One region of the Dyella sp. AD56 genome, then DNA from elsewhere that is predicted to be linked to it. Evidence: riboswitches for the same ligand, from Rfam matches in the RefSeq annotation. Region 1 holds a riboswitch; each other region holds the start of a gene.
The links. Region 1 has a riboswitch for cobalamin ahead of metE (5-methyltetrahydropteroyltriglutamate--homocysteine S-methyltransferase). Riboswitches for the same ligand answer to the same signal wherever they lie in the genome.
Positions count from the first base shown of each region.

Region 2: it holds a riboswitch for cobalamin, as region 1 does, so the genes downstream of both, btuB (TonB-dependent vitamin B12 receptor) here and metE (5-methyltetrahydropteroyltriglutamate--homocysteine S-methyltransferase) in region 1, are expected to answer to the same signal.
Region 3: it holds a riboswitch for cobalamin, as region 1 does, so the genes downstream of both, DyAD56_RS03945 (ribonucleoside-diphosphate reductase subunit alpha) here and metE (5-methyltetrahydropteroyltriglutamate--homocysteine S-methyltransferase) in region 1, are expected to answer to the same signal.

Region 1 is NZ_NRDP01000007.1:81,212-89,177, forward strand. It holds gene sppA (signal peptide peptidase SppA) at 1-1,477, shown strand, start outside; gene metE (5-methyltetrahydropteroyltriglutamate--homocysteine S-methyltransferase) at 1,557-3,845, opposite strand; cobalamin riboswitch at 4,052-4,286, opposite strand; gene DyAD56_RS06460 (ATP-binding cassette domain-containing protein) at 4,347-5,168, opposite strand; gene DyAD56_RS06465 (hypothetical protein) at 5,217-5,435, opposite strand; gene DyAD56_RS06470 (SDR family oxidoreductase) at 5,521-6,303, shown strand; gene DyAD56_RS06475 (DUF4124 domain-containing protein) at 6,940-7,575, opposite strand; gene DyAD56_RS06480 (DegV family protein) at 7,595-7,966, opposite strand, start outside.
Region 2 is NZ_NRDP01000001.1:218,018-225,983, reverse strand. It holds gene DyAD56_RS01015 (ABC transporter permease) at 1-499, shown strand, start outside; gene rluF (23S rRNA pseudouridine(2604) synthase RluF) at 557-1,276, shown strand; gene DyAD56_RS23780 (hypothetical protein) at 1,769-1,915, shown strand; cobalamin riboswitch at 2,199-2,435, shown strand; gene btuB (TonB-dependent vitamin B12 receptor) at 2,547-4,415, shown strand; gene DyAD56_RS00995 (hypothetical protein) at 4,530-5,063, shown strand; gene cobO (cob(I)yrinic acid a,c-diamide adenosyltransferase) at 5,060-5,680, shown strand; gene DyAD56_RS00985 (cobyrinate a,c-diamide synthase) at 5,726-7,024, shown strand; gene cbiB (adenosylcobinamide-phosphate synthase CbiB) at 7,021-7,950, shown strand; gene cobD (threonine-phosphate decarboxylase CobD) at 7,943-7,966, shown strand, end outside.
Region 3 is NZ_NRDP01000004.1:107,585-115,550, forward strand. It holds gene DyAD56_RS03940 (cation:proton antiporter) at 1-980, opposite strand, end outside; cobalamin riboswitch at 1,293-1,506, shown strand; gene DyAD56_RS03945 (ribonucleoside-diphosphate reductase subunit alpha) at 1,659-4,148, shown strand; gene DyAD56_RS03950 (DUF4180 domain-containing protein) at 4,155-4,502, shown strand; gene DyAD56_RS03955 (ribonucleotide-diphosphate reductase subunit beta) at 4,557-5,582, shown strand; gene DyAD56_RS03960 (SPFH domain-containing protein) at 6,621-7,484, opposite strand; gene DyAD56_RS03965 (hypothetical protein) at 7,490-7,687, opposite strand.

The sequences.
Region 1 (7,966 bases):
ACTGCGCGAAGTGGGCGCGGCACTCGACCGCTTCCGCGCTGCCGGCAAGCCGGTGGTCGTGTGGGCGCCGAGCCTTGACCAGGGCCAGTACTACCTCGCCGCGCATGCCGACCGTGTACTGGTCGATCCGCAGGGCGGGGTGATGATTACGGGCCTGGCCAACTACCGCTTGTTCTACAAGGATCTGCTCGACAAGCTCGGTGTGGACGTGCACTTGTTCCGCGTCGGCCAGTTCAAGAGCGCCGCTGAGCCGTACATCCTCGACCACGCCTCGTCCGAAGCGAAGGAGGCCGACAGTTTCTGGATGGGCGGCCTGTGGGATAGCTATATCAACGAGGTGGCCAAGCTGCGCAAGCTGGATCCGGCCACGTTGCGTACGGATATCGACACGCTGCCGGAGACGATCGCCAACGCCAAGGGTGATCTCGGCCAGCTCTCGCTGGAGCAGCACCTGGTCGATGGTGTGGCGACGCCGGCCGAAGTGAACGCCATGATGCGCAAGGAAGGCGTGCCCGCCGGCAAGAAGGGCGAGGGCTTCCGCCAGGTATCGTTGTCGCAATATGAAGGCACGATTTCCGAAGACGCCACGCAGACGCCGGGTGTTTCCGTGGTGGTGGCGGAAGGCGAAATCACCGGTGGCAAGCAGCCGCAGGGCACGGTGGGCGGCGATTCTACGGCCGAGCTGATCCGCGCAGCGCGTGAAGACAAGCGCACCAAAGCATTGGTGCTGCGCGTGAACTCGCCGGGTGGCGAGGTGTATGCCGCCGAGCAGATCCGCCGCGAAGTGGCACTGACCCGCGAGGCCGGCATTCCGGTTGTGGTGTCGATGGGTAACGTTGCGGCCAGCGGCGGCTACTGGATCTCGATGAACGCCGATCGCATCTACGCCGAGCCCAACACCATCACCGGCTCCATCGGCATCTTCGGCATGATCATGACGGTGCCGGGTACGCTGGATAAGCTGGGCGTGAAGAGCGACGGCGTGGGCACCAGCCCGCTGGCGGGTGCGTTCGATATCACGCGTCCGCTCGATCCCAAGGTGGGCACGGTGATCCAGGCCACCATCGAGAAGGGCTATCGCGATTTCGTCGGCAACGTGGCCAAGGCCCGCGGCAAGCCGTACGACGCCATTGATGCCATTGCGCAGGGGCGCGTGTGGACCGGCCAGCAGGCGCTGGATCGCGGTCTCGTCGATCAGCTTGGCGGTATCGGTGAAGCCGTTGCCGACGCTTCGCAGCGCGCCAAGCTTGGTAAGGACGCACCGGTGCGTTACGTGGAAGAGCCGATGGGTGGCTTCGCACAGTTCCTGATCGGCCTCAACAACGATGCGATGGTGCAGATGGCGCAGTCGTACGGCGTGCAGTTGCCGTCGTGGGTTGCCCACATCAACACGATGGCGCCGGAACTGAAGTTGTTGCGCACCGCACAGGCGGGGCGCCCGAACGTTTACGCCTACTGCTTCTGCTCGCCACGTTGAACCGTGGAATCTCGTCGCGCCGTCGCGCGACGAGATTCCGATACATCGAGCCGCCGCCGATTTCCGGTGGCGGCTTTTTTTATGCCTCGACAGTGGCCGATTCGCGCATGCGTCGTGCCGACGCGACCATGGCGACGAGGGCTGCACGCACTTCGGTCCAGCCGCGGGTTTTCAGGCCGCAGTCCGGGTTCACCCATAGCTGTTCCGGCTTGAGCACGTCGGCGGCCTTCTGCAAGAGCTCAGTCATCTCTTCGACGTTTGGCACGCGGGGCGAATGGATGTCGTAGACGCCCGGGCCAATGTCGTTGGGATAACGGAACCGCACGAAGGCATCGAGCAGCTCCATGCGCGAGCGGGACGTCTCGATGGAGATCACGTCGGCGCCCATGGCGGCCACGGCTTCGATGATGTCGTTGAACTCGGAGTAGCACATATGGGTATGGATCTGCGTGTCATCCTCCACGCCCGATGCGGTAAGGCGGAAGCTTTCCACTGCCCAGGCGAGATACTCACTCCAGTCCTTGCGGCGCAGGGGCAGGCCTTCGCGCAGTGCCGGTTCGTCGATTTGGATGACGTGGATGCCGGCGGCCTCGAGGTCGAGTACTTCGTCGCGCAACGCGAGGGCGATCTGGCGGCAGGTGGTGGAGCGCGGCTGGTCATCGCGCACGAATGACCATTGCAGCACCGTCACTGGGCCAGTGAGCATGCCCTTCATTGCACGCTTGGTGAGTGACTGCGCATAGCGCGACCAGCGGACGGTCATCGGTGCTGGTCGCTGCACGTCGCCGTAGATGATCGGCGGCTTTACGCAGCGTGAGCCGTAGCTCTGCACCCAGCCGAGCTTGGTGAAGGCAAAGCCGTCCAGCTGTTCGCCGAAGTACTCCACCATGTCATTGCGTTCGAACTCGCCATGCACGAGCACGTCCAGGCCAATGTCTTCCTGGAAACGTACGCAGCGCTCGGTTTCGGCTTCGAGGAAGGCCTCGTAGTCCTCGATGGAAAGCTTGCGGGACTTGAATTGCGCGCGGGCTTCGCGCACCTCATGCGTCTGCGGGAACGAGCCGATGGTCGTGGTGGGGAACAGCGGGAGATGCAGGTGCTGCTGTTGCGCTGCCTTGCGCGCGGCATGCGGTGAACGACGCGACAAGTCGGTCGCGTCGATGGCCGCCATGCGCTCCGCCACGACGGCGCGATGCACGCGTTCGGACTGCTGGCGGGCCAGCTGTTGCTCGCGGGCGGTGTCCAGCGTGGTGTAGGCGCGCACTAGCCCCTTCACAGCATCGGCCAGTACTCGAAGTTCGCCGATCTTCTGCGTCGCGAAGGCAAGCCATGACTTGAGGTCCGCGGGCAGCGCGTTTTCAACGGAGGCATCAACCGGTACGTGCAGCAGTGAACACGACGGTGCAATCTGCACGCGCTTACCGAAGCGGTCGTGAGCACGACGCAACGTCCGGAGTGCGCGATCCAGGTCGGCGCGCCACACGTTGCGTCCGTCGACGAGGCCGAGCGAGATGATCTTTTCCTCGCCCAGTGCGTCGAGCACGGCGTCGAGCTGCTCGGGTGCGCGAATGAGATCGATATGCAGGCCGTCGACCGGCAGCTCCGCAGCCAGAGGCAGATTCTCGCCGAGCGGACCGAAGTACGTCGCAAGCAGTAATTTCGGGCGTTCCACTGCGGTCAGGGCGTGGTACGCCAAGCGGTAGGCCGCGTGATCGTCACCATCCTGATCCAGCACCAGGCAGGGCTCGTCGATCTGTACCCATTCGGCGCCGGCCTGCTTGAGCTTCGCCAACAGTTCCGCATAGACAGGCAGCAAGCGCTCCAGCAGTGCCAGGCGATCGCTGCCATCCACGGCCTTGGAGAGCAGCAGGAAGCTCACCGGTCCCAGCAGGACGGGGCGAGCATCCAGGCCTTGCGCGCGGGCTTCCAGATACTCCGCGACTGGCTTATCGCCGCGAAGGCGGAAGCTCTGTTCCGCGTGGAGCTCCGGCACCAGATAGTGATAATTGGTGTCGAACCATTTGGTCATTTCCAGCGCATGCAGGTCGATGCCGTCGCGCTGCCATCCTCGCGCGAGCGCGAAGTAGCCGGCGTACGCATCGCGCTCGACCAGGGAGCGATAGCGCTCGGGAATGGCATCGAGCAGGAAGGCTGTGTCGAGCACGTGGTCGTACAGCGAGAAGTCGTTGCAGGGAACGACGTCGGCGCCGGCGTCCCGCTGCAATGCCCAGTGCTTTTGCCGGAGTGCTGAAGCGGCTTCTTCCAACTGCTGCGACGTGGTTTCGCCGCGCCAGTAGGACTCCAGTGCATGCTTGAGCTCGCGCCGCGGGCCAATGCGGGGGAAGCCCAGGTTGGTAACGGTAGTCATGTTTGCGTGTCCTCGATTCGTGATGAATGAGGAACGAAGGAACTGCGCCAAAGCGATGCGGACAGCATCGACCTCCACGCCAGCGACCTTCGCCCCCTCGGGCGAACCGGAACAGCCGCGGGCGGGCACGGAGGCGCACGCCGTGGGCGCGGGCCATGGCGCGACATCCGGCCGCTTCCCCTCGGAAGCTCCAGGTCTGACAGAAGGACGAGCCTTCTGGCCGGGGCAGGTCTTCGGGCTCGTGGACATGAAGCACGTCAATGCTTCGCCTACTGTTCGCCGCTTCCCGGCCGAAAGGGCCAGTGCTTATGGCGAAGGTCGTTTCCACACACCGCTGCGGGGCAGCGCCGGAATTGGCCCTTACGGGCCGCACCGGCTTCCCTTTTAATTTCATCCTTTCATCGCGATGAAAAGATGAAAACCACCAGCGGCGCAAAAGTACGCCCGCGCGCCAGGGCGCGTCAAGCGATTTCCGCGGGGGGATTGGACGGCCAGACGGCCTTATGCGATCGCTGCGCTGTAATAGTCGCCGTGGCGTTCCACGCACACGGGCATGCCGAATGTTTCGGAAAGCAGGGCGCCGGTGAGCACGTCGTGCTTGGCACCTTGCTTGTGCAGGCGTCCGTCACGGAGTAGGGCGACCTGCTGGATCTCGGGGAGAATCTCTTCTACGTGGTGCGTCACCAGCAGCAGCGTGGTGCCCTGACGCGCAAGGCCGCGCAGGTTCTCCAGGAAACGCCGGCGGCTCGCCATGTCCAGGCCCGCGCAGGGTTCGTCGAGCAGCAAGGCGCGTGGTTGATGCACCAGTGCGCGAGCAATGAGCACACGCCTCGCCTCACCGGTGGACAGGCTGGCCATGGTGCGCCCAAGTAGATGCGTGGCGCCGGCTTGATGCAGTGCTTCGTTCGCTCGCTCGCGCATGGTCCGCGTGACGTAATGGTCGAGCCCCAGCCGTTGCGCGGCGAAGAAGCTGGACAGCACGGCTTCGGAGACTTCGAGCGTCGCGTCGGTGGTGCAGTCGTGTTGCAGGGAGGGCGACACAATACCGAGCAGCCCGCGCAGATCGGAAACGTGCCAACGATCGCGGCCGAATACACGCACCGGAGCGCGGCCGTCTTCCCGCGCGAGCGGGTACAGCTCGCGCGTGATCAAGCGCACCAGCGTGGACTTCCCCGCGCCGTTGGCACCGAGGATGGCGGTGTGCTGGCCAGCGCCAATGCGCAGGCTGAAGCGATCGAGGATCAATCGGTCACCGCGCATCACGCTGGCATCGTCGATGTCCAGCAGTGGCGCGTTGGCAAGTTCGTCGTGATGGGCGTTCATGCCGGACACGATGCTCGTCCAGACGTCCATTTGCCAAGTGCCGAACATTTACTGCTGTGCTGCCTCGATCTGTTGCTGCTGCTTCTTCGCCTGTTCGTCCACGGTCTTCTGCACATCCGCCGCGCGTTGCTCGTCCTTCTTCATGTCGTCCCACGGCGTCGCCACGCGCGCGGCGCTGGCGGCAGCGGGGGCGGACTCCGGTGCGGGCGCTTTGCCGGAGCAGGCGGTCAGGGAGAGCAGACAAAGCAGGGGGACTAGTCGTTTCATGGAAGGCCTCTCCGATGGAAGGTCACACCTGCATGGTAGCGGGCCATGCTTGGCGCAGAACGTGTACAGGCTCTAAGCTCGACGCATGAACGCACGCATCGATGCCTGGCAGCTGCAAGGACACACCGCCCTGATCACCGGAGCCAGTAAGGGCATCGGTTACGCCACTGCCCGTGAATTGGCTGGCCTCGGCGCCAACTTGCTGCTGGTGGCACGCGATGCTGATTACCTGGAACAGGTGCGTGTGGAGTTGCTGGACGACTTCCCAGGCATCGAGGTGTTGGCGTTCGGTGCAGACCTGGGACAACAGGAAGATCGCCTCGCCGTGTTCGACTGGGTCGCCGATCTCGGTGCGCCGCTTTCCCTGCTGGTGAACAATGCCGGTGGCAACCGTCCCGCGCCGACGCTGGCGTATCACGAGGACGAGTACCGGGCGATCTTCGAGCAGAATCTGTTCTCGGCCTTCGAGATGTGCCGGTTGGCGCACCCGCAGCTCGTGCAGCACGCCAATGCAGCCATTGTGAATGTGGGTTCCGTCTCAGGCGTGACGCATGTGCGCACGGGATCGCCCTATGGCATGACCAAGGCCGCCCTTCATCAGCTCACCCGCAATCTGGCGGTGGAATGGGCGGCGGATGGCATCCGTGTCAACGCGGTAGCGCCCTGGTACATCCGCACGCAGCGTTCCGAGCCGGCGCTTGCCGACGACGAGTACCTCGATGAAGTACTCGACCGCACACCGCTGCGCCGCATTGGCGAGCCGGAGGAAGTAGCCGCGGCCATTGCTTTTCTCTGTCTGCCTGCGGCGAGCTATGTCACCGGCCAGGTGCTGGCGGTGGATGGGGGCTTTCTCAACTACGGGTTCTGACTCGCCGTTCGCATGGGCTTAGTCACGCGGCGAAAAGACGAGCCAAACTGGCGCTGATCGCGCGTTTTCCACAGCGAATGTGGATGGGCGCATGGCAAGCCTGTGGATAGGCCGCGCAAGTGCACGCCACGGTTGAAGTTTCATCATCATGCGCAAAAGATCGACAGCGGCCGATGGTTTTCCACAACGAATGTGGATGGCCTCTTGGCAAGCCTGTGGATAGTCGATGCAAGTGCGTGACAGTGCGAGATTTTTATCATCGTGCGTACTTTTACAGCAGCGCTGACGCGTGGATTTCCACAGGTTATGTGGATGGCCTATGGGCAAGCCTGTGGACAGTTGATGTAAGTGCACGCCGGTACGAGATTTTCATCTTCGTGCGCATTTTTGCGCCAGGCTTGGCGCGGCCTTTTCCACAGTAAATGTGGATGGGACCCGGGTAAGCCTGTGGATAGGCGATGCAAGTCCATGTCGTAGCAAAGCTTTCATCATCATGCGCAGATTTGCAGCAGCTCGTGTAACTGTGTTTTCCACAGCGTTTGGGGAAACCCTGGTGGCAAGCCTGTGGACAAGCCGTCATTGGCCTTGTGCAGCGTAGACTTGCATGACATTGCGCAAAAAATGAGCAGTCGTAAATCAACAGCTGCGAAGTTGCCCACGCAACTCCTGCTCGCGCTGCTCCAACGGAGGCTGATCACTCTTGAATGCGCGCCTGAGCTTGCTCTCGATGTCGTCGTACGCATCACGTAGGGAGCGGCAGGTCTCGGCTCGCGTCAATGGGCGGCACTGGTCCTGTACCCAGACGTAGTAGTTGGCGATGAGTCCGGGCGTAACGCGTCCGCGGTTGAGCTCGGGAGCGGATGCGCCGGCGGCGCCTGGTCCACCGTAGGCCTGCGAAAGAGGCAGTTGTGCGGCGCCGAGAATGCCGTAGGGCACCTGATAGGGCTGGGGATCACCGTTCTCGCTGGTGTACGTCTTGCCGTCGGTTGCGCGTACGCATGCATACAGGACGGGCAACGACGACTCGATCGGCGGTGGCGGTAGTGGTGGCGGAGGTGCCATGTCGGCCTCCGGCGCAGGGACAGTCTCTGGCTGTGCCGGCGTGTAGGCTGGGGTATCGTCTAGGTGCAGCACCTGTTGGCGCTGCTGGCCTTGGCACGGCTTGTCCTGGAATGACACCTTGCCGCTGGCGTCGGTGCATTGGTAGGCCGTGCCCGCGACGGCGGGCAGGCTCAGCAGTAGGAGCGAAGCGAGAAAGCACAGGCGGATCATGCCTATCCTCCCGGCAGTCTCAGAACTCGGCGACGTGTTCTTCAGCGGCGAAGCCGAGCGTCACCGCACCTTCGCCCACATTAACCATGCCGGTGATACTCATCGGCGCTTCCATCAAATCTACGCCGCACTCTTCGCACGCCGTGCGCAGTTCTGCATAACCGGGCAGCTTGGCCAGTTCAGCCAGATCGCCGCCGTAGCTCACGCATACCGCGGGTACCAACAGGCCGGCGTGGACGCGTTGCGCGGCGTAGTTGAAGAGTGTTTCCGCACCGTGCTCGAAGCCACGCACCTTACCGACCGGGCCTGTTTCGCCGCGATAGCCGCGCAGCAACGGCTTGATGTCCAGCGCTGAGCCAAGCATGGCGCTGAGCAGGCCCACGCTGCGGTC
Region 2 (7,966 bases), on a different contig from region 1:
CGTGGAAGAAATGCTGGTGTCGCCCATGCCCAACTGGGTGATGCTGCTGGGCTACGTCACCGGCGCAGTGGCGCGCGGCCTGGTGGTCGGCGCACTGGTGCTGTTGATCGCACTGTTCTTCACCGACCTGCATGTGGCGCATCCGATCATTACCTTCCTGTCGGTATTGCTCGGCGCCACGGTGTTTTCGCTGGCTGGCTTCGTCAACGCGGTGTTCGCCAAGAAGTTCGACGACATCGCACTGGTGCCGACCTTTGTGCTCACCCCGCTCACCTACCTGGGTGGCGTGTTCTATTCGGTGGATCTGCTGGGCCAACCCTGGCGCAGCATCTCCATGATCAACCCCATCCTGTACATGGTGAACGCGTTCCGCTACGGCGTGCTCGGCGTGAGCGACGTGCAGATCGGCGTGGCTTTCGCGGTGATGTTGGTGTTCGTGATCGGCCTGACCGCCGTGGCGCTGCACCTGCTCAAGCGCGGCGTGGGCATGCGTTCCTAACCGCAATATGCAGGAGCGCACAGCGTGCGCTCCTGCAAACGAACCAAAGATTGATCCATGCGCGTCAACAAATACATCAGCGAAGCCGGCATCTGCTCCCGTCGTGAGGCGGACGAACTACTACTCGCCGGCCGTGTCACCATCAATGGCGAAGTCGTCACCACCGGCGCGAAAGCACTGGAAGGCGACGAAGTGCGCGTGGATGGCGAGATCGTCAAGGCACGCATCCTCGCCGCCACACCGTCCGCCAAGCGCGCGGTGTACATCGCGCTGAACAAGCCGGTCGGCGTTACCTGCACCACCGACCAGACGGTGAAAGACAATATCGTCAATTTCGTCGACCACCAGGAACGCGTCTTCCCCATCGGCCGCCTGGACAAGGATTCCGAAGGCCTGATTCTGCTCACCAGCAACGGCGATATCGTCAACGAAATCCTGCGCTCGGAAAACAACCACGAGAAGGAATACCTCGTGGCCGTAAACAAGGCGGTGACCGACGAATTCCTGCAAGGCATGGCACGTGGCGTACGTATCCACGGCCAGATGACCAAGCCATGCAAAGTGCGCAAGATCGCCAAGTTCGGCTTCGCAATCGTCCTTACGCAGGGTTTGAATCGGCAGATTCGTTTGATGGCGGCGGAGTTTGGTTATCGCGTGACGCAGTTGCGGCGTGTGCGCATCGTCAACGTGAAGCTGGGGCATTTGAAGGTGGGGCAGTGGCGGAATCTCACCGATGCGGAGTTGAAGGGGTTGTTGCCTCAGCGGACGCAGTGGTAGTTGGCGTCAGGTTGCTCTTCTCCCTCGCCCCTTTGGGGAGAGGGTTGGGGTGAGGGGTGGGTGCTCGCCTCACCGTTTCTTCTTTGCCGTCGTCCCTGCGAAGGCAGAGATCGAGTTTCGCCAGTGGTCGGCTGTCGCCTCGTGCTTTATCGCGACCTGGCCGCTTACGCAGCGGGCGTTTCGATCGTCTGCCGACGACGCGAAGCTAGTCCCGTGGAACACAGCGGGTAGTTCGGAGCGCTTCGCAACGCGCCCTCGCGGAGAGGACTTAAAGCAGGCCTCGCTACGCTTCCCTACCGGTGTGGAGAACTCGCCACGGAACGGCATCGTCTTTCTCTTCTGCCTTGGCTTTGTGCACTAAAGCAGGAGCCACGCGACCCGCCGCGATGCGATGTGCGGCGCAGCTGCACGAGCCGTCCGCTTTCGCTTTTGACCTTCCGGCCCCCTGTGCGGCGGTGAGGGGTGGACGACAAGGCCCGCAGGGGGATCGGCATGGATGCCGATCCCTTTTCGCCAGGGCAGGAAGCCCTGTCGAAAAGCCCGGCCACCCCTCACGAACTGGCCGGCGCAGCCGGCCAGCGCCAAGTGGGGGTGCCCTTTCTTTGGGTTACTTTTCTTTGGGCAAGCAAAGAAAAGTGACTCGGCCTCCGGCAGGAGGTCGAAACGCCCGCCGCGTAGGCGGCCAGATCGACGCTACGCGACAATCGAGCGATAACGCTATTGGACCCCGGCCTACGCCGATGTGACGGCTAAAGATGAGACGATAAGGCGAGCACCCACCCCTCACCCCAACCCTCTCCCCGAAGGGGAGAGGGAGCAGAACTGGGGCTCTATGCGCGCACCGCGCATGACCATCCTCACCCCTCGGGGCCACGACACCACCACCAACCTCCGGCAGGGCCCCCACCTTCCCCCGTCTGCTACCATTCGCCCCGCCTGAGGTGACCATCGGCCAACCAGCCGATAGTTGAAACGGGAATCCGGTGCGGCGCCAAGGCGCCTATTCCGGAGCTGCCCCCGCAACGGTAGGCGAGTGCGATCCAGGGGATCGACGGAGCGACAGGAAGCCACTGTGCCGAGCGCATGGGAAGGCGTCGTTCTGGAAGACACATGTCTTCACCCGCGAGCCCGGAGACCGGCCTCGAGGTATGACCAGACTGGCGGTGGGCCATGTTGGGGAGCCGTGCATGCTGCACGGGTGCCTAGCCTTCTTCCGCCTGTCTTTTTTTCATGCAATCCGCGCGGGCAGGCGCGGTTGAGGAGCTGTGTTTTGGCCATCCGAATTTCCACGATCCGTCGTTCCGTGCTGGCGACGGCGCTGTTGAGCGTCATTTTTCCCGCGTTCGCTGACGACACGACCAACCTGGACGGCGTCGTTGTCACCGCTACGCGCACCGAGCAGACCCAGAACCAGACACTGTCGGCCGTCACTGTGATCGACCGCGCCGATATCGAGCGTCTGCAGCCAGCGTCGCTGGGCGACTTGCTGCGCGGTACGCCGGGCATGCAGATCGCTAACAACGGTGGCCCGGGCAAGTCCACCAGTGCGTTCCTACGTGGTACCGAGGCGGACCACGTGCTGGTGATGATCGACGGCGTCAAGATCGGCTCGGCCACACTGGGCCAGGCGGCTCTGCAGGACATTCCAGTCGATCAGATCGAGCGCATCGAAATCGTGCGCGGCCCGTTCTCCAGTCTTTACGGCTCGGAAGCGATTGGCGGCGTGATCCAGATCTTCACCCGTCGCCCGGAAGGTGCCTTCGTGCCGTCCTTTAGCCTGGGTGTAGGCAGCTACCGTGACCTCAACGGTTCGGCGGGCTTCGCTGGCAAGAGCGGCGATGGCTGGTACTCGCTGGAGGTGTCGCACGACCAGACCCACGGCATCAATTCGTGCCGTATCGGTGCGGCCGAAGTGGGCGCTGCGTGCTTCGCCGACCAGCCGGACAAGGACGGCTATCGCAATACCGCGTTGACTCTGCAGGGTGGTTACAAGTTCGACGAGCAGTGGGATGCGGACGTGCGCCTGTTCCGCAGTGAAGGCCACAATTGGTATGACGGCAATTACACCGACTCCGACAAGAGCGCCACGCAGGTGGTGGGTGGCCGCGTGCACTATCGCCCGGCCAGCAACGTCAAGCTGACGCTCAGCCTCGGCACCAGCGACGATTTCGAGAAGGATTATCTCCAGGGCGCGTACGTCAGTCGCTTCGACACGCATCGCGATGTCGGCACCGCGCAGGCGGACATTGGCTTCTGGGGCGGCCTGCTTAGCACGGGCTTCGACTGGCAGCGCGATCAGGTGGACAGCACGGCGGGTTACATCAACCCATTTACGCAGGCTCCGATCGACAGCCGCATCAACCGCGGCGTATTCGCGCAGTGGCAGCAGACCTTCGGCAGCCAGTCGGTGCAGGCCAGCGTGCGCCACGACGACAACAGTCAGTTCGGCAGCAAGAACACCGGCAGCCTGCTGTGGGGCTGGGACTTCACCCAGACCCTGCGCCTCACCGCCAGCTACGGCACGGCGTTCAAGGCGCCGACCTTCAACGACCTGTATTACCCGTACTACGGCAACCCGGACCTCAAGCCGGAAACGGCGCACAACATCGAGCTCGGTCTGCGCGGTAGCTATGGCTGGGGTTACTGGTCGTTGAATGCGTTCCGCAACAACGTGAACAATCTCATCACCTACGATGCCGCTACCCAGGCGGCAGCCAACGTGGACAAAGCACGTATCCGTGGCGCGGAAGGCGTGGTGAGCGGCCATGTCGCCGGCTGGCTGGTGACGGGTACGGCCACTTGGCTGGATCCGCGTGATGAATCCACCGCCTACGAAGGCAACCTGTTGCCGCGCCGTGCGCGCCAGACGGGTAATGTCGATATTGATCGCACCTTCGGCGATTTCAGCGTGGGTGGTACGTGGTTCGTGTCGGGTCGCCGTTACGACGATCTGGCCAACCAGCACCCGCTGGGCGCCTATGCGATCACCAATCTGCGCGTGGCCTACGCCATCTCTCGGGACTTCAAACTACAGCTGGCGCTCAATAATGCGTTCGCCAAGAACTACGAGACCGCCTGGTACTTCAATCAGCCGGGTCGTAACTACATGTTGACCCTGCGTTATCAGCCTGCGCAGTAAGCCATGACACCGGGCCCCGCACGGGGCCCGGTGCTGTTCCACGATGCATCGATCAGGAGAGCTTCCGTGAAAGCACTGTCGGTTTCCCGTTTCAACGCGCTCTGGCTGGTGCTGATGGCGGTGATGATCGCCACCCGCTTCAAGCACTTCGGCGACGTGCTGCACTTGCCCGATGCGTCGATGGCGGTGTTCTTTCTCGGCGGCCTGTACTTGCGTCACCACTGGACGTTCGTCGTGATGGTCCTACTTTCAGTCGCGCTGGACTGGGTGTCCATCAGCTTTGCGGGAGTGAGTGATTTCTGCATCACTCTCGCTTACTCGTTCTTGCCGTTGGCGTACGCGGTGCTGTGGTATGCAGGCCGTTGGTACGCACCACACATGGATCGACGCATGCTGTCGCTACTGGGTGCGTTCGGCGTATCGCTTGTCGCTGCCGTGTTGTCGTTTGCCATCTCCAACGGCTCGTTCTATTGGCTGGGTGGTCGCTACGCGCAGCCGCACATGACCGAATACGTGTCGCGCTTGTGGCTGTGGGGGCCGTTGTTCGTGCGTACCACCCTCATTTACGTGGCTGTGGCGCTGGTGCTGCATGCGCTGATTGAGCGGCTCGCGTCGTCTTCCTCTGAACACGGGAACGCAAAGATATGAACGAGCACCACGACGCATCGACCCCAGAAGAGCGCCACCGCGAGCGCATGCAGCGGAAGAAGGAGCTGGTGGATCGCAAGATTGCCCGCGCCACCATCGAACGCGGCGTGTTGGTAGTGAACACGGGCAACGGCAAGGGCAAGAGTTCATCTGGCTTTGGCATGCTCGCGCGTTCGCTGGGGCACGGCTTCCGTTGCGGCGTAGTGCAGTTCATCAAGGGCAGCTTTTCCACGGGCGAAGAAGCGTTCTTTCGTCGCTTCCCGGAGGAGCTCGACTACCACGTGATGGGCGAAGGCTATACGTGGGAAACGCAGGACAAGGCGCGCGACATTCAGGCGGCGGAAGCGGCCTGGGCCGTGGCGGCAGGGATGCTTGCCGATCCCTCATACGATTTTGTACTGCTCGACGAGCTCAATATCGCGCTGGTGAAGGGCTACGTCGATGTGGTGAAAGTATGCGATGCGTTGCGAGCGAGGCCACCGCAGCAGCACGTAGTGATCACCGGGCGTGGCGCGCCAGACGCGCTGGTCGAACTGGCTGATACAGTGACGGAAATGCGCGTGGTAAAGCACGCGTTTCAGGCGGGCATCAAGGCACAGAAGGGCATTGAGCTCTGACGCGTCGTCCGGGCGTGTCGAGTGGGTAAAGATCAGGAGTCATCGATGAGCGGCCAAAGCGTCTCGTGTCCCGCATTGCTGGTGTCTGCACCGGCGTCGGGGCAGGGCAAGACCTCGGTGACGGCAGCCCTGGCGCGCTGGCATACCCGCAATGGCAAGCGGGTGCGTGTGTTCAAGACGGGGCCGGATTTCCTCGATCCGATGGTGTTGGAGCGGGCGAGCGGCACACCGGTGTACCAGCTCGATCTGTGGATGAATGGTGAGGATGATGTGCGTGCGCGGCTGCATGAAGCGGCTGGCGCGGCGGACCTGATCCTTATCGAAGGCGTGATGGGCCTGTTCGATGGCGGCCTGTCCAGCGCCGATCTCGCGCAGCGCTTTGATGTGCCCGTGCTGGCCGTGATCGACGGATCCGCCATGGCGCAGACGTTCGGCGCGCTCGCGCTCGGGTTGGCGCGTTATCGCGAAGGCCTGCGCGTGCATGGCGTGGCCGCCAACCGGGTGGGCAGTGCGTACCACGCACAATTGCTTGCCGGCAGCCTGCCGGGCGATTTGCATTGGCTCGGAGCATTGCCGCGCGACGCGGCGATGGCGCTGCCGGAGCGGCACCTCGGCCTGGTGGCCGCCGCGGAGCTGAGTGATATCGATGCGCGGCTGGACGCACTGGCCGACGCATGGGCGACGCACGCCTCCGCCGAACTCCCTCCACCAGTGTCGTTTCCAACCGCCTCGCGCTCTGCCGTGCCGAAGACGTTGCATGGCGTCCGCATTGCTGTTGCACGCGATGCAGCCTTCTGTTTCCTCTATCCGGCCAATCTCGACTTGTTGCGCGAGGCCGGTGCGGAGTTGCGGTTCTTCTCGCCGCTGGCCGGTGAGGCGTTGCCTGCTTGCGATGCGGCATGGTTGCCAGGGGGCTACCCCGAGCTGCACCTGCTGACGCTTTCGCAACAGGACGCCTTGCGTCACGAGCTGCACGCACACGTGGAGGCCGGCCGCCCATTGCTTGCTGAATGTGGCGGCATGCTCTACGCGCTCGATTCGCTGGCGAGTGTCGATGGCTCCGCATTCCCCATGACGGGGTTGTTGCAGGGGCGTGCGCAGATGCAGTCGCGTCTGGGCGGTCTTGGTATGCAGTCCGTGGCGTTGCCTGAGGGCGAGCTGCGCGGGCATACCTTCCACTACGCCTTGGCGCAGATCGACGAAACACCTCTGGCCATGGCGAGTAATCCCGACGGCGGACCGAGCAGAGAAGGTGTGTATCGGCGCAAGCGTTTTACGGCGAGCTTCATGCACCTCTACTTTCCTTCCAATCCTGACGCAGCAGTAGCCTTGTTCCGACCATGATGACCGCGCTGGCCATGGTGTTGGCGGTACTGCTGGATGCGTGGCTCGGCGAACCACGGCGATGGCACCCGCTGGTGTGGTTTGGACGTCTGTCACGCTTCATTGAGTCTCGCTGCCACGCCGATCGGCGCATCGCCGGTGTTCTGGCGTGGGTGTTGGCCGTGCTTCCGCTGACGGCGGTGACATGGTGGTTCGATGCATGGTTTTTGCATAAGGCCTCGTGGCTGTCGTTCGCTTTCGAGGTGTTCGTGCTCTATCTCGTCATCGGTTTGCGCAGCCTCGCCGACCACGCCATGCCTGTTGCACGTGCGCTTATCGATGGCAACCTCGTTGGCGCCCGCGCTGCGGTGGGGCGCATGGTGAGCCGGGATACCGGTGTACTGGACGATGCGCAGGTTGCCGCGGCAGCGACGGAATCGGTGCTGGAGAACGGCAACGACGCGGTGTTCGGCGCGCTGTTCTGGTTTGCCGTGCTCGGCGCGCCCGGTGCTGTGCTTTACCGGTTGGCCAATACGCTGGATGCGATGTGGGGTTATCGCACCGCACGTTACGAGCGCTTCGGCTGGGCCGCGGCGCGCATCGACGACGTACTCAATTTTCTTCCGGCGCGGCTCACCGCGTTGAGCTATGTGCTGCTGGGTGATGCGACGGGTGCATGGCGCTGCTGGCGTACGCAGGCACCGCAATGGGATAGCCCCAATGCCGGGCCGGTGATGGCGTCGGGCGCAGGTGCTCTCGGGGTGTGCCTCGGCGGTGCGGCGCCTTACGACGGGGTGTGGGAACTGCGTCCAGCGCTTGGTGAGGGTGAGCCGCCTGACGCGCATGCCATCGTGCGCGCGTTGCGGCTGGTTCGGCGCAGCGTTGCCTTGTGGCTGGGTGTGATGGTGCTGCTAGGACTCGTGCGATGGGGCGCTGGCCATGCTTGAGCATGGCGGACGCCTG
Region 3 (7,966 bases), on a different contig from region 1:
GCAACAGCGAGCACCAGGAGCAACGCCACACCTGCGCCGCCCGTGAGCACCTGCGCACTGGTGCTCAGGCCCGCCAGCACGAAGAACACAGGCACCAGCGTCGCCACTGTCACGTGCTCCACGCGCTCGATCAGCTTGTGCAGCAAGCGGTCGTCGCGCGGCAGGCACACGCCGAACAGGAAGGCACCGAACACGGCGTGCAAGTTGAGCCACTCAGTGATGGCCGCGCAACCAAAGGCTCCCGCCAGAAGGAAAGCGAGCACCGCAGCGTTCGCATTGCCTTCTGGGGCGTGACGCGTCAGCAACCGCGCGCATAGCGGACGCAGCACAAACCACGTCAACACGAGCAGCAGTACCAGACCCATCACGGTGCGCCAGAACGGTGCCCAGTCACCGTGCGCGCTGATCAATGCCACCACACAGGCCAACATGATCCACGCAAGCACATCGACCACGGCGGCCGCGGCAATGCCCAATCGCCCCGGCAGACTGTCGGTGAGGCCGCGCTCCTTCACGATGCGCGCCATCACCGGCAACGCGGTGATGGCGCAGGCAGTAGCGAAGAACAGCGCGAAGGCCGTCTTAGTGATGCCTGGCGGCGCGTAGTCCGCATACAGCAGCGGTGCGATACCCAGGGCGAGCGCCATCGGCAGCACGACCGAGATGCCGCCGATCCATGCGGCCGGCCGCAGCAAACCGCCGCGTGCACTAGCCGGCACACGCAACTCCGCACCGACTACCACCATAAAAAGGACCAGGCCCAGCGTACTCAGGCTCTGCAGGTTGCCCAGGCTGTCCGCCGGAAACAGTCGCTGCTGCCACGTGGGCGCGATGGCGCCAAACACGATGGGGCCGAGCGCCAGCCCCGCCAGCATCTCGCCCACCACGGCCGGCTGACCGAAGCGACGGGCGATGGCCGCAACCAGCCGCGCCGCCACGATGATCACAACAAGCTGGACGAGCAACAGCGGGTGCCCCATAGCCTCTGGCCTCGATTTGTCTGGTAGCCGGATGGCGAGCCGGGAGCTTGCCTTGCGGATTGGAAGATCCGCAACATGCTTCGCTGCATCAGGGCCGTACCGAACCATCGTCCATCGATTCTCACTGACCCTTGAGACCACCTGCCACTCACCGCAGACGCCACGTGCCATTAGGTGTTCTTCACCCCCTGCGGCAACCCACGGTCGCCTGAAAATTTCCTAGCATTTCCTAACTCCGCCCCCCTCCTGAAGTTTTCCGGCTTATCCACGCTCAATCCACAATCTATTGGGTTGACCGGCCCGAGGTAGCCCGATATGTTGTGCCTCGTCGGTGCCAATCTCAGACCTATGGTCGGACTGGTTTAAAAGGGAATCCGGTGGAAATCCGGGACTGCCCCGCAGCGGTAAGTGGAAACGAAAGCCAACAACGCACTGGCCCTCAGCGGCTGGGAAGCGGGAGCGAGTAGGCGGGTCGAAAGACCCATGTCCACGAGTCCGAAGACCTGCCGACAGCCGTGGCCACGCACCACGGTGAAGGGTGACGGCTTCCGCGGGGAAGTGCGTCGATGCGCGGGGCGCCTGCCCTGCCGCTCGACCGTCCGCGAGACTTCACCTTCATTTACTCAGCCCTGCGCGCGCGAGCAGGCAGTTGATGACCAAGCTTGGAGCGAAGTCGCCATGCAACCTATTGATACCACTGGCCGCGAGCGTGAAGACGAGCGCGCCGACACCTCTGCTTTCTCTGCCGACACCGCCGTGGCCGAAGCGCCGCGCACGGATACCCCCTTTGCCCTGACCCCACCCCACAACCCCGGCCAGATGCGCGTGACCAAGCGCAACGGCCGCCAGGAAGTGGTGGACGTGAACAAGATCGTCCGCGCCGTTACCCGTAGCGCGGAAGGTCTGCATGCGGTCGACCCGATGCGCGTGGCGCTCAAGACCATCGGCGGCCTGTACGACGGCGCCACCACGCTGGAACTGGATCAGCTGTCCATCCGCACCTCGGCCGCCCTCACCGCCGAGGAACCCGAGTACGGCCAGCTCGCCGCGCGCCTGCTGGGCGCGTTTGTCGACAAGGAAGTGAGCGGCCAGGAAATCCAGAGCTTCTCGCAGTCCATCGCGCGCGGCTCGGAACTGGGCATCCTCAACGAACGCCTGCGCGACTTCGTTTCCGCCAATTCGCGCAAGCTCAACGACGCGATCGATCCGCTCGCCACGCGCCGCTTCGAGTACTTCGGCCTGCGCACCGTCTATGACCGCTACCTGCTGCGCCATCCGCAGCTGCGCAAGGTCATCGAGACGCCCCAGCATTTCTTCATGCGCATTGCCTGCGCGCTCGGCGGCAACGAGATCGGCGAAACGCTGGAGCTGTACCGCCTGCTGTCCTCGCTGGAGTACATCGCCAGCTCGCCGACTCTGTTCAACGCGGGTACCGCGCACGAACAGCTCAGCTCGTGCTTCCTGCTCGACTCGCCGGCCGACTCGCTGGAGTCGATCTACGAGAAGTACGGCGACGTGGCCAAGCTCAGCAAGTTCGCTGGCGGCATCGGCCTGGCGTACTCGCGCGTGCGTTCGCGCGGCTCGCTGATCAAGGGCACCAACGGCCACTCCAACGGCCTGGTGCCGTGGCTGAAGACGCTGGACGCCTCCGTGGCGGCGGTGAACCAGGGCGGCAAGCGCAAGGGCGCTGCCTGCGTGTACCTGGAGCCGTGGCACGGCGATATCGAAGAGTTCCTCGAGCTGCGCGACAACACGGGCGACGATGCCCGCCGCACGCACAACCTCAACCTGGCCAACTGGATCCCAGACGAGTTCATGCGCCGCGTGGAGACCGACGGCGAGTGGTCGCTGTTCGATCCCAAGGTCGTGCCGCACTTTGTCGACAGCTGGGGCGAGACGTTCGAGAAGGCCTACCGTGAAGCGGAGGCCGCAGGCCTCGCCACCAAGAAGGTCAAGGCGCGCGAGCTGTACGCCCGCATGCTGCGCACGCTGGCGCAGACCGGTAACGGTTGGATGACCTTCAAGGACCGCAGCAACGCCACCAGCAACCAGACGGCGAAGCCGGAAAACGTCATCCACCTGTCGAACCTGTGCACTGAAATCCTGGAAGTCACTAATGCCGATGAAACGGCAGTGTGCAACCTGGGCTCGGTGAATCTGTCGCGCCACGTAGTGGACGGCCAGTTCGATTTCGACAAGCTCGCCGCCACGGTGCGTACCGCCGTGCGCCAGCTTGATCGCGTCATCGATCTCAACTTCTACCCGATCGACACCGCCAAGGTCGCCAACAACAAGTGGCGTCCGGTGGGCCTGGGCGTGATGGGCATGCAGGATGTGTTCTTCAAACTGCGCCTGCCGTTCGATTCGGCTGAAGCGTTGATGCTTTCTACGCGCATCGCCGAAGAGATCTATTACAACGCGCTGTGGCAGTCGAACGAGCTGGCCGCGGAGAACGGTGCACACCCGGGCTTTGCCGAAAGCCGCGCGGCCAACGGTGAGCTGCAGTTCGATTATTGGTCGAATGCCACGCCCACCGACAAGGCACGCTGGGACGAACTGCGTGAGTCGATCAAGGACAAGGGCCTGCGCAACTCGCTACTGATTGCCATCGCACCGACGGCGACCATCGCGTCGATTGCCGGTTGCTACGAATGCATCGAGCCGCAGGTGAGCAACCTGTTCAAGCGCGAAACGCTGTCGGGCGACTTCCTCGTAGTGAACCGCTACCTGGTGGAAGAGCTGAAGACGCTGGGCCTGTGGACCGCCGACGTGCGCGATGCCATCAAGCTGGCCGAAGGTTCCATCCAGGGCATCAGTGCGATTCCGGAGCGCCTGCGCACCATCTACCGCACCGTGTGGGAACTGCCGCAGAAGGCACTGATCGATCTGGGCGCCGCGCGCGGTGCGTACATCGACCAGAGCCAGTCGCTGAACCTGTTCATGGAAAACCCGAACATCGGGCAGCTCAGCTCCATGTACATGTACGCGTGGAAGTCAGGCATCAAGACCACGTACTACTTGCGTTCGCGCCCGGCCACCAAGATCGCCAAGACCACGGTCTCGGCAGCACCGGTCGCGAAGCCTGCGCCTGTTGCAGATCAGGAAGAGGCCACGGCAGCCGTGTTCTGCTCGCTGGAGAACCCGGAATACTGCGAGGCCTGCCAGTAAGGCGTCATGTCGTCCACACGCTCCATCATCTTCGCCGCGGACCGATCCCTCGTGATCGGTTCGCGGCAGGATATCTCCGACGTCCTCGCCGCGAGCTTCGGCTCCGGCGGATTGGTACTCACGGAGCAAGACGTGTCACCGGACTTCTTCCGGCTCGCCACGGGCCTGGCCGGTGAACTCTTCCAGAAGTTCACCAACTACCAGATTCCCGTGGCCCTGGTCATCCAGGATTTTTCATCGTACGGCGAACGCTTCGCGGAATTGGCTCGCGAGCACGCCCATCACACTGCGATCCGTTTCGTGCATTCCGTGGACGAAGCGACTGACTGGTTGAACGCGCGGCCGGCAAACTGACCGCTCCCCGTACCAGATCGCACCATCACCTATAACAATTAATCGGGAAATCCCATGTCCGCCCAACCCGAACGTGCCCAGCACATCCTTGATCCCGGCTTTGAACTCACCCTGCGCCCCATGCGCTATCCCGAGTTCTACGAGATGTACCGCAACGCGATCAAGAACACCTGGACGGTCGAGGAAGTGGATTTCTCGCTGGACACGACAGACCTCAAGTCCAAGATGTCCGACGCGGACCGCCACCTGATCCATCGTCTCGTGGCCTTCTTTGCCACCGGCGACACCATCGTGGCGAACAACCTGGTGCTGAACCTGTATCAGCACATCAATGCGCCCGAAGCGCGCATGTACCTCTCGCGCCAGCTGTACGAAGAAGCGCTGCACGTGCAGTTCTACCTCACCTTGCTGGACACCTATATTCCCGATCCGACCGAGCGCAACAAGGCGTTCGACGCGATCCAGAACATCCCGTCGATCCGTCAGAAGGGCGAGTTCTGCTTCAAGTGGATCGATTCCATCCAAGGCCTGCAGAAGCTGGAAACGCGCGAGCACCGCCGCCAATTCCTGCTGAACCTAATCTGCTTCGCCGCGTGCATCGAAGGCCTGTTCTTCTTCGCTGCGTTCGCCTACGTGTACTTCCTGCGCTCGCGCGGCCTGCTGCACGGTTTGGCCTCGGGCACCAACTGGGTGTTCCGCGACGAGAGCTGCCACATGGCGTTCGCGTTCGACGTGGTGCGCACGGTGCGCGCCGAAGAGCCGGATCTGTTCGACGAGCAGATGCGCACGCAGATTGAAGAGATGCTGGAAGACGCTATCGCCTGCGAAACCCAGTTCGCCGAGGATGTGCTTTCTGGTGGTGTGGCTGGTCTGTCGGTGAAGGACATGCGCCAGTACTTGGAGTACTGCGCGGACCAGCGCTTGGTCCAGCTTGATCTGCCGAAGAAGTACGGTGCGAAGAACCCGTTCGACTTCATGGATCTGCAGGATGTGCAGGAAGTGACGAACTTCTTCGAGCGTCGGGTTTCGGCTTATCAGGTGGGTGTGCAGGGTGATGTGGCGTTTGATATGTCGTTCTGATGTGACGCTGTTGTCGCTGTAGTTGGTGTGTTGTCGCGATCTGGCTCGCCTGCGGCGGGCTTTCGGCCTCCTACCGGAGGCCGAGTCACTTTTCTTTGCTTGCCCAAAGAAAAGTAACCCAAAGAAAGGGCACCCCGGATGAGGCGCCTTCCGGGCTTCGCCCTCCAGGTACGCGGTCGGGTTCCGGGCTTTTCGACGGGGCTCCTGCCCCGACGAAAAGGAATCGGCATCCCTGCCGATTCCCCTGCGGGCCTTTTCTCCACCCGCCCGCCGCCTCATACGGGGCCCTGGAAGATCAAAAGCCGCAAGCAGACGGCTCGTGCAGCTGCGCTGCACATCGCATCACGACAGGTCGTGTTACTCCTGCCCTGGAGCAGAGAGCCGGTACACAAAGCCAGGGCAATGGACGGAGACGATGCCGTTATGTGGTGAGTTCTCCACACCGGTCGGGAAGCCTAGCGTCCACTTCCCTAGCCTCTGCGATCGGGATGCATAGCGACACCTGCTTTAAGCCCTCTTGGCGACGGCGCGTTGCGAAGCGCTTCGGTGTACCCGCTGTGTAGAGGCGGAGGTTGCCCAACCTCACGATTCCTCAGCCGTTCGGGCTTATCCCCACGCAATGCAGAGCTCCTCAGTGCACCGGTGCGTTGCGGTGTAGCCGTATCGTCCAATAAGGAGAACGCCCGGTACCGAGTACCTCAAGCCCCAAGGCTTGTATCCAACACGATGCTACCGGAGCTCTAAAGGCCATTTTCTTTGGGTTACTTTTCTTTTGGGCCAGCAAAAGAAAAGTGACTCGGCCTTCGGCAGAAGGTCGAAACGCCCGCTGCGTAAGCGGCCAGGTCGCGATAAGGCATGAGGCGATAACCGTACCTACGGCTACTGGATGACCAGCCATTCGGCTGTTGAAAGGCGCCTCCTGCCTACGCAGGGATGACGGCATCAATGAAACGCTAAGGCGAGCACCCGACCTTTACCCCCTTTTCGGGGCTCACCCCAACCCTCTCCCCCAAAGGGGAGAGGGGGAAAGAGCCACCATCACTTAGCCGCCGACACACTCCCAAGATTCACAAAGGGCACCGCACTACTTCCCGTATACGTCGGCAAATGCCCATCCCATTTCTCAATCGCCGACATCTGCACGATATTCGGGTTCGACCGCAACGCCTCACCCTTCAGCTCAATGGCTTTCGCCTCCGCCTCCGCAATGGTGATCTGAGCCTGGGCACGGCCCTGCGCTTCAGCCTCCACCTTTTCCGCTTCAGCCCTCGCCTGCGCCACTTCGTTCTGGCGTTGCTCCGCCATCTGCGTCGCCTGGATCTTGGCGTTGATCGACTGCACCACGTTCTCCGGCAGGCGTAGCTCGCCAACCCAGTAGATCTTTTCCACGTCGATGCCAACGGCGGCGACTTCGTCGCTCACGTCCTTCTGCACGGCTTCGATCAGGTTGGCTTTGCCCTTGCCATACACCGACTCGATGTCCAGGCTTGATGCTTCCTTTACCAGCGCATCACGGATCATGTTGCGCAAATAGACGTCCGTTATCTCGTCGATACCCTTGCGGTACTTCTGGAAGATCAGCGTTACCTTCGACGGATCGATGTGATACGTGATGCCCACGTCCGCATTCACCGTCAGGCCTTGCGACGTCTGGAAACTGATCGACTCGTCGGTGGGTCGGCCTTCGGTCGGCGAACGGGTGAAGGTGTACGTCTGGGTGAAGGTGGGGAAGGTGTACATCTCGTAACCCCAGCCTACCCAGTAACGGCCAGGCGGCAGCTCCTGCAGCGAACCCTTCCCATCGCCGTACATCTGAAACTTCACACCGACGTTGCCCGCCGGCACCTTGGAGCAGGAGGCCAGCAACAGGGCGGAGAGCGACAACATCAACAGGCGTTTCATGGTGATCATTCCTTGTGAGTGAAACCGCGGCGCAGCAGCAGGTAGCCCCACGCCAACAGCAAGGCCAACACGACCAGGCCCACGACCACGGCCAACGTGCTGGCAGCCGAGATCAGTTCCGGTCCGATGAGACCGACGTACAGCAGCAGGCAGAACACGAACGGCCATAGCCGTCGCGCCAGCCAATCGACAAGCGTCTTCATGGATTTCCCCGTGTGTGATGAATCGTTCGGCGAGCGCCGTCCGGATGCGTGTTCGCGACCGACCGCCAACGGCGCGTTGAGCGTGCCGCCATCGATCGATGCGCGAAGGAAAAGGAGAGGTTGCTAACCCGTCAAAAGAAATCGTCGACGAATGTGGCGGAACAGGTCAGCGGTATGTGGCGAGGTGGCCGTCATATCAGCGCACTCCAGGCGCGCTATCGGATGAGGACGGCGCGCACTCTACGCCGATTATTGTGCATTGCAACAAGTCAGCACTGA